2 linked regions of the Aggregicoccus sp. 17bor-14 genome follow. The protein of the gene in region 1 interacts with the protein of each later gene in a pairwise test. Links are inferred from orthologs where the notes say so. Each region holds a gene or a part of one and is shown on either strand. Other genes may lie near its edges. The genes, in order: yhbY and rho.

Region 1 (3,264 bases):
GCTGCGCGCGCTGCTCGCCGAGAGCGGTCGCTTCACCTTCGTCCCGAGCGAGCTGCCCGCGCACAAGGCGATGCCGCTCGGCAACCGCTGGGCGGTGCTCAGCGACCTGGTGCGCCGCATCCCCACGCCCGAGCTGCGCCGGCGGCTGCAGCCGGTGCTCGAGCTGCCCATGCTCAAGTCCGGCGGCCTCGTGCCGGTGAGCGACCTGCGCCTCACGCCGCAGGAGGTGCGCGCCCTGGGCTTCGTCGACGGCGTGCGCTCGCTCGCGCAGCTCACCCAGGAGCTCCCGGCGGAGGCGGACCACGTGCTGCGCCTCGCCTTCCTCCTGCGCGAGCTGGACGCGGTGAGCTTCGCGGCGCTGCCCTCGCGCCCCGCGCGCACCGCCACGCCGCCCACGGGCACCGCCGCCGCGGCGCCCGGCGCAGCCCCTCGCCCGCCTCCGCAGGCCAGCGCTCCGCCGCCCGCTCAGGCGGCAGCCCCGCGTCCCCCGCCTCCCGCCGCCGCCCCGCGGCCTGCGCCCGCTGCCGCCCCGCGGCCCCCGCCCGCCGCGGCGCCCCCGCCTGCGGCGCCCCGCCCGCCCCCCGCCGCCGCGGCACCTGCGCCGGCGGCGGCCCGCCCCGGCCCTCCGCCGCCCACGCTCTCGCCCGAGACGGAGCTCGCGCAGCTGCGCGCGTACGCGGCCACGCTCAAGAAGCAGAACCACTTCGAGCGGCTCGAGCTCTCCGAGAAGACGGACGCGAGCAGCGTGAAGGTCGCCTACTTCAAGCTCGCCAAGCTGCACCACCCGGACACCCTGCCCGCGGGGGCGGCGGCCGAGCTGCAGAAGCTCAAGTCCGAGGTCTTCGGCTACATCGGCGAGGCCTACCGCACGCTGCTCGACGACGCCTCGCGCGCCCAGTACCTCGAGGTGCTCCAGAGCGGCGGCGAGGGCGAGGTGGACATCGGCAACATCCTGAAGGCAGAGGAGCTGTTCCAGAAGGGCTGCATCCTGGTCAAGGCGCGCAAGTTCCCCGAGGCCGTGGAGATGCTCGACCAGGCCATCCTCCTCAACCCCGACGAGCCCGAGTTCTTCGCCTGGCGCGGCTACGCGCGCTTCTTCACCTTCGCGGACAAGAAGGCGGGCGCGGCCGAGGCCTCCAAGGACCTGCAGCTCACGCTCTCGCGCAACGAGCGCTGCGTGCCGGCGCACTACTTCCTGGGCGTCATCGCCAAGCTGTGCGGGGACGCCGCCGCGGCCCAGAAGCACTTCCAGCGCACCGTGGCGCTGCAGCCGGACCACATCGACGCCCAGCGAGAGCTTCGGATGGCGGCGCAGAAGAAGTAGGGTACACCCCCTCCGGTGTTCCCCTCGCGGGGGCCCTCGAGCCCCCGCGCGCCCGATCGCCGTCCCTCTTCGCTTCAGGAGAAGTCCCCTTGCCCCTCACTGGGAAGCAGCGCCGCGCCCTGCGCGCCCTCGGCCACCACCTCGATCCCGTCGTCCTCGTCGGGCAGAACGGCGTCACGGACGCCGTCGTCGCCGCGGTGGACCAGGCCCTCCACGATCACGAGCTCATCAAGGTGAAGGTCAACGAGGGCCCCGAGGACCGCAAGGAGGCCGCGCAGCGGCTCGCCGAGGCCACCGGCGCCGAGCTCGCCCAGCTGCTGGGCCGCACCGCGCTGCTCTTCAAGAAGCGCGACGAGGACTCGAAGTTCGAGAAGTTCTAGGGCGCGTCTCCAGAGCCCCCAGAAGAGCCCCCAGTAGAACCGCTAGAAGAACCGCGCCGCGCGCCCCGCCAGCCGGGCGCCCGCGCCGAGCCGCTCGAGCAGCGCGGGGCCGAAGTACTGCCGCCGCGCCTCGCCCCGGTCCCCCGCCACCGCCTCGGGCGTCTCCACGTAGCCCACGTAGCCGCCGCCCAGCCCCAGCACCACCGTGCCCGGCCCCGCAGCCCCGGAGAGCCGCTCGCCCGCCGCCACCGTGGGCTCGCCCGGGATGGCGAGCAGGTGCAGCGGCCCGAGCCGCAGCGCGCCCACCTCGGCCACCTGCAGGCTGCTGCGGCACAGCAGCGTCTCGCCCGCGCGCTCGAGCGGCAGGGGCGCGAGCCGCGAGGCATCCGGGTGCGGCAGGGCCAGCTCCACGCGCGCGTAGTCCAGCCCCGCCACCTCCACCGGCGCGAGCGGCGCCCCGGCGGCGAGCTGCGCGAGCGCCCCCGCGAAGGCCCCGGGCGCATCCTCGCCGCCGTCCAGCGCCGCCGAGGCGTTGCCCGCGGCCCCCTGCAGCACGAGGCTGACGCCGGCCCCCCGGGCCTCGCGCTCCCGGGCGAGGCGCCCCGGGTAGTCCGGGTCCAGCGTGCGCAGGTGGCGCTGCACCAGCGTGGGGTGCGCGGAGAAGACGAGCAGCTCGGCGATGCCCCCGTGCTCGCCCTGCAGCACCGCGCGCAGGAGCCGCCCGTCGGGGGCCTCCTCTCCGGAGCGCGAGCGCACGAGCCCGGGCGCCCGCGCCTCGCCCAGCCGCAGCCGCGCGGGCGCAAGGGCGCCGTGGGCCTCGGTGAGCGCCCGGGCGGCGGCCACCACCGCCACCTCCTGCAGCTCGGGCCGGTAGCGCCCCATCCCCGCCACCTCGGCGACGAGGCGCGGGTCGTAGCCGCCCATCGACGAGTGGGTGTGGGTGGCCAGCACCAGCACGCCCTGCAGCCCGAGCCCCGCCACCCGCGCGCGCACGGCGGCCACCAGCGGCTCGGGCGCGCTGAGCAGATCCAGCAGCACCATCCCCACGCTCGCGCCGCCCGCCTCCACGACGAGCGCCCGGGCCTGCAGGGGCACGGGCCCCGCCTCCATGTCCGGCAGGGGCGGCCGGTAGCCGGCCCCCCCGGGCGCGGGCCGCGGGGGCTGCAGGGCCACCCGCGCGGCGCCTGCCCTCAGGGCCCCCCGGCCGTGGGCCTCGGCCACCACCCTCGGGGGGCGCTCGGGCCAGGGCCCGCACCAGTCCAGCGAGGCGAGCGCCCAGGCGAGCGCCAGCCCACACAGGAGCAGGAGGGGGAGGAGGCGCAGCAGGCGGCGCCGGGAGGGGGGCATGTGGGGGCACCCTACCCCAATCGACCCCTCCCGCTCCCATCCCTGGCCGCCGGGCGGGCAGCGCGCTATAGGAGCCCCGCATCGCGGCCAGCCCTGCGGCATCGGACCGGGTCCCAGAGCGGAATGCCCTGACGAGAGGGCACGTTCCTGATCCGTTTCACAGGCGAGAAGGGGAGAAGGCAAACGGCATGTGCGGCATCTTCGGAATCAGTG
Region 2 (3,214 bases), on another replicon or contig:
TGGTGCCGTTGCCGCGGGTGGCGCCGAGCACGAGCTTGCCCCCCTCGTAGCGCACGCTCACCGCGAGCCCGTCCAGCTTGGGCTCGCACACGTAGCCGATGTGGGCGAGCCCCGTCTGCTTGCGGATGCGCTCGTCGAACTCGGTGAGCTCGCCGTCGTCGAAGACGTTGGCGAGGCTGAGCATGGGGACGCGGTGCTCCACCTCGTCGAACTGCTCGGCCGGCGCGCCGCCCACCCGCTGGGTGGGCGAGTCCGGCGAGGCGAGCTCGGGGAACTGGTGCTCGAGCTCCTGCAGCTCGCGCATGAGCCGGTCGTACTGCGCGTCGGAGATCTCCGGCGCATCGAGCACGTAGTAGCGGTGTTCGTGGTAGCGCAGCTCCTCGCGGAGGGTGCGCACGCGCGTCTCGGCGGTCGTGAGGTCCACGGCAGGAGCCTCTACGGAAGCCCTGACACCTTGGGAAGTTTTTGAGCGCCGGGGCGCGTTCGGACTCCTTGACAGGGTGGGGGGGGCTCAATAACCTCCGAGACGCTTCGTTGGGCGCCCTCGTACCCTGGGTGCCCTTTCCCTGCACCGCCTCAGTCCCGCGCAGTCCCGCTTCCGGGGCTCCGGTGGGTCGATCCCTGTCCCCCTGCAGTCCGGCCGTGCCCTCTGCGCGGCGACTCCCTTGCCCGGCGTCCTGCCGGGCGACGCTTCCCCCCGTCCAGACAATGCCCATTCGCAAAGCCCGCACCTCGAAGGAGAAGGTCCAGGAGACCGAGCTCGCCACGGACGCCGTGGCGGACGAGAAGCCGCGCCGCCGCCGTGCGGCGAAGGCGGACGACTCGGACAAGCCCGTGCGCCGGCGCGCCGCCGCCGGGCGCCGCGACGAGGAGGCCCCCGCGGACGCGGAGGAGGGCGCCGAGGCCGCGGACGGCGCTTCTGACGACGGCGAGGGCGCGCCCGTGCGCCCCGTGCTCACCGCGATGCCGCGCCCGGTGCGCGACGACGAGCTGCAGGAGGCGCGCGCCGAGGCGCTGCACCACGGCCCCGCCGCCACGCTCACGCCGGCGCCCGAGCCCGAGGCGCCCACCATCACCGAGGTGGACCGCGACGGCACCCCGATGCAGGTCATCAAGCTCAACGACCTGAAGCGGATGAAGATCGTGGACCTGTCGAAGATGGCGCACGACTTCGGCATCGAGGGCTACCAGGGCCTCAAGAAGCAGGAGCTCATCTTCGCGCTGCTCTCGGGCATCGCGGACAAGCGCTTCGAGGTCCACGCCGAGGGCGTGCTCGAGCTGATGAGCGACGGCTTCGGCTTCATGCGCAGCGCGGACAGCGACTACCAGTCCAGCCCGGACGACATCTACGTCTCCCCGAGCCAGGTGCGCCGCTTCAACCTGCGCCCCGGCGACACGGTCACCGGCCCCATCCGCCAGCCGAAGGAGGGCGAGCGCTTCTTCGCGCTGCAGAAGGTGGACAAGGTCAACTTCACGGACCCCACCAGTGAGGCGGCCCGCGAGCGCATCCTCTTCGACAACCTCACGCCGCTCTACCCGACGCGCAAGCTGAAGCTCGAGCACGACGGCGCGGAGATGACCACCCGCATCATCGACATGTTCTGCCCCATCGGCCTCGGGCAGCGCTGCCTCATCGTGGCGCCGCCCAAGGCGGGCAAGACGGTGCTGCTGCAGAACATCGCGCACGCCATCAGCCGCAACCACCCGGACGTGTACCTCATCGTGCTGCTCGTGGACGAGCGCCCGGAGGAGGTCACGGACATGGAGCGCAACGTGCGCGGCGAGGTGGTGTCCTCGACCTTCGACGAGCCGGCGACCCGCCACGTGCAGGTGGCCGAGATGGTCATCGACAAGGCGAAGCGCCTGGTGGAGCAGAAGTACGACGTCTGCATCCTGCTCGACTCCATCACCCGCCTCGCGCGCGCCTACAACACGGTGGTGCCGGCGAGCGGCAAGATCCTCTCGGGCGGCGTGGACGCGAACGCGCTGCACAAGCCCAAGCGCTTCTTCGGCGCCGCGCGCAACATCGAGGAGGGCGGCAGCCTCACCATCATCGGCACGGCGCTCATCGACACCGGCAGCCGCATGGACGAGGTCATCTTCGAGGAGTTCAAGGGCACCGGTAACTCGGAGATCGTGCTGGACCGCAAGCTGATGGAGAAGCGCATCTTCCCGACGCTGGACATCAACAAGTCCGGCACCCGCAAGGAGGAGCTGCTGCTCAGCCCGGCGGACCTGGTGCGCATCACGGCGCTGCGTCAGGTACTGCACCCTTTCACCCCCATCGACGCGATGGAATTTGTGCTCAAGCACATGCGTCCGACCCCGTCGAACGCCGATTTCCTCGGCTCGATGAACCGGTAGGCATACTGCCGGGGGAGGGTCACCCCATGCGCCGCACCCGCCGTCTTCCCACCTTCGCCGCCCTGCTCGCAGGGCTGGCGCTGGGACTTGCCGCCGGATGCGAGCCGGCGCTGGACGTGGGAGGCGGCAGCGGCTCGCCGCCTCCCGGCATCTCCAACGTCACCTGCTTCCAGGACTCGGACTGCGTGCCCAACGCCTGCTGCGGCGACGGCACCGCCGTCACGCACGTGAGCGAGGGGCCCAACTGCCAGGGCGTGCGCTGCGGCCCCTGCGACGCCGAGTGCAGCGCGGGCAGCTGCTCGCCGAGCACCCTGCGCTGCGGCACCTGCATCCCGGTGTGCCGCAACTCGCGCTGCGCCGCCGCCTGCAGCTGAGGCGCGGGCGCGCGGGCTTCAGCTCTCGCGGGGCGGTGCGGGCGCGGGCGGCGGAGCGGCGACCACGGGCCCGAGCACGGCGGGCTCCGGCTGCGCCTTGAGGCGCAGGTAGTCGAAGCAGGCCACGAGCACGGCGGTGAGGGGCGCTGCGAGCAGCGCGCCCACCAGCCCGAAGAAGTGCTCCCCGGCGATGAGCGCGAACGCGACGATGACCGGGTGGATGCGCGCCGCGCTGCCCATGATCTTCGGGTTGAGCACGTAGGCCTCGAGCGCGTGGATGCCGATGATCCACAGCAGGATGGCGAAGGCCTTCTGCACCCCGTCCGAGAGCGCGATGAGCACGATGGGCACCGAGCTGAGGATGGTGCCGAAGATGGGGATGAGGCTGAACAGCGTGGCCACCGTGGCCAGCAGGAACACGAACTTCACCCCGAACAGCAGCATCCCCACGCCGGTGAGCAGGCCGTTCACCACGC

The links.
Region 2: the proteins of yhbY (region 1) and rho interact in binary tests that used the Escherichia coli proteins (3 or more experiments, as listed by UniProt). The link is inferred for Aggregicoccus sp. 17bor-14 from one-to-one orthologs.

What each region holds. Positions count from the first base shown.
Region 1 is NZ_VJZZ01000012.1:137,401-140,664, reverse strand. The notes cover bases 101-3,058. They hold yhbY (ribosome assembly RNA-binding protein YhbY), read left to right. Parts: upstream 101-1,413; coding sequence 1,414-1,704; downstream 1,705-3,058. Other genes in these bases: FGE12_RS22015 (hypothetical protein), read right to left, coding at 1,747-3,051; FGE12_RS22025 (DnaJ domain-containing protein), read left to right, coding at 101-1,324. Outside these bases: more of FGE12_RS22025, read left to right, coding at 1-100; purF (amidophosphoribosyltransferase), read left to right, coding at 3,240-3,264.
Region 2 is NZ_VJZZ01000009.1:159,541-162,754, forward strand. What follows is about bases 132-3,039. They hold rho (transcription termination factor Rho), read left to right. Parts: upstream 132-714; coding sequence 715-2,364; downstream 2,365-3,039. Other genes in these bases: ligA (NAD-dependent DNA ligase LigA), read right to left, coding at 132-424; FGE12_RS18455 (hypothetical protein), read left to right, coding at 2,391-2,738; FGE12_RS18460 (AI-2E family transporter), read right to left, coding at 2,757-3,039. Outside these bases: more of ligA, read right to left, coding at 1-131; more of FGE12_RS18460, read right to left, coding at 3,040-3,214. UniProt on the Escherichia coli protein: Facilitates transcription termination by a mechanism that involves Rho binding to the nascent RNA, activation of Rho's RNA-dependent ATPase activity, and release of the mRNA from the DNA template.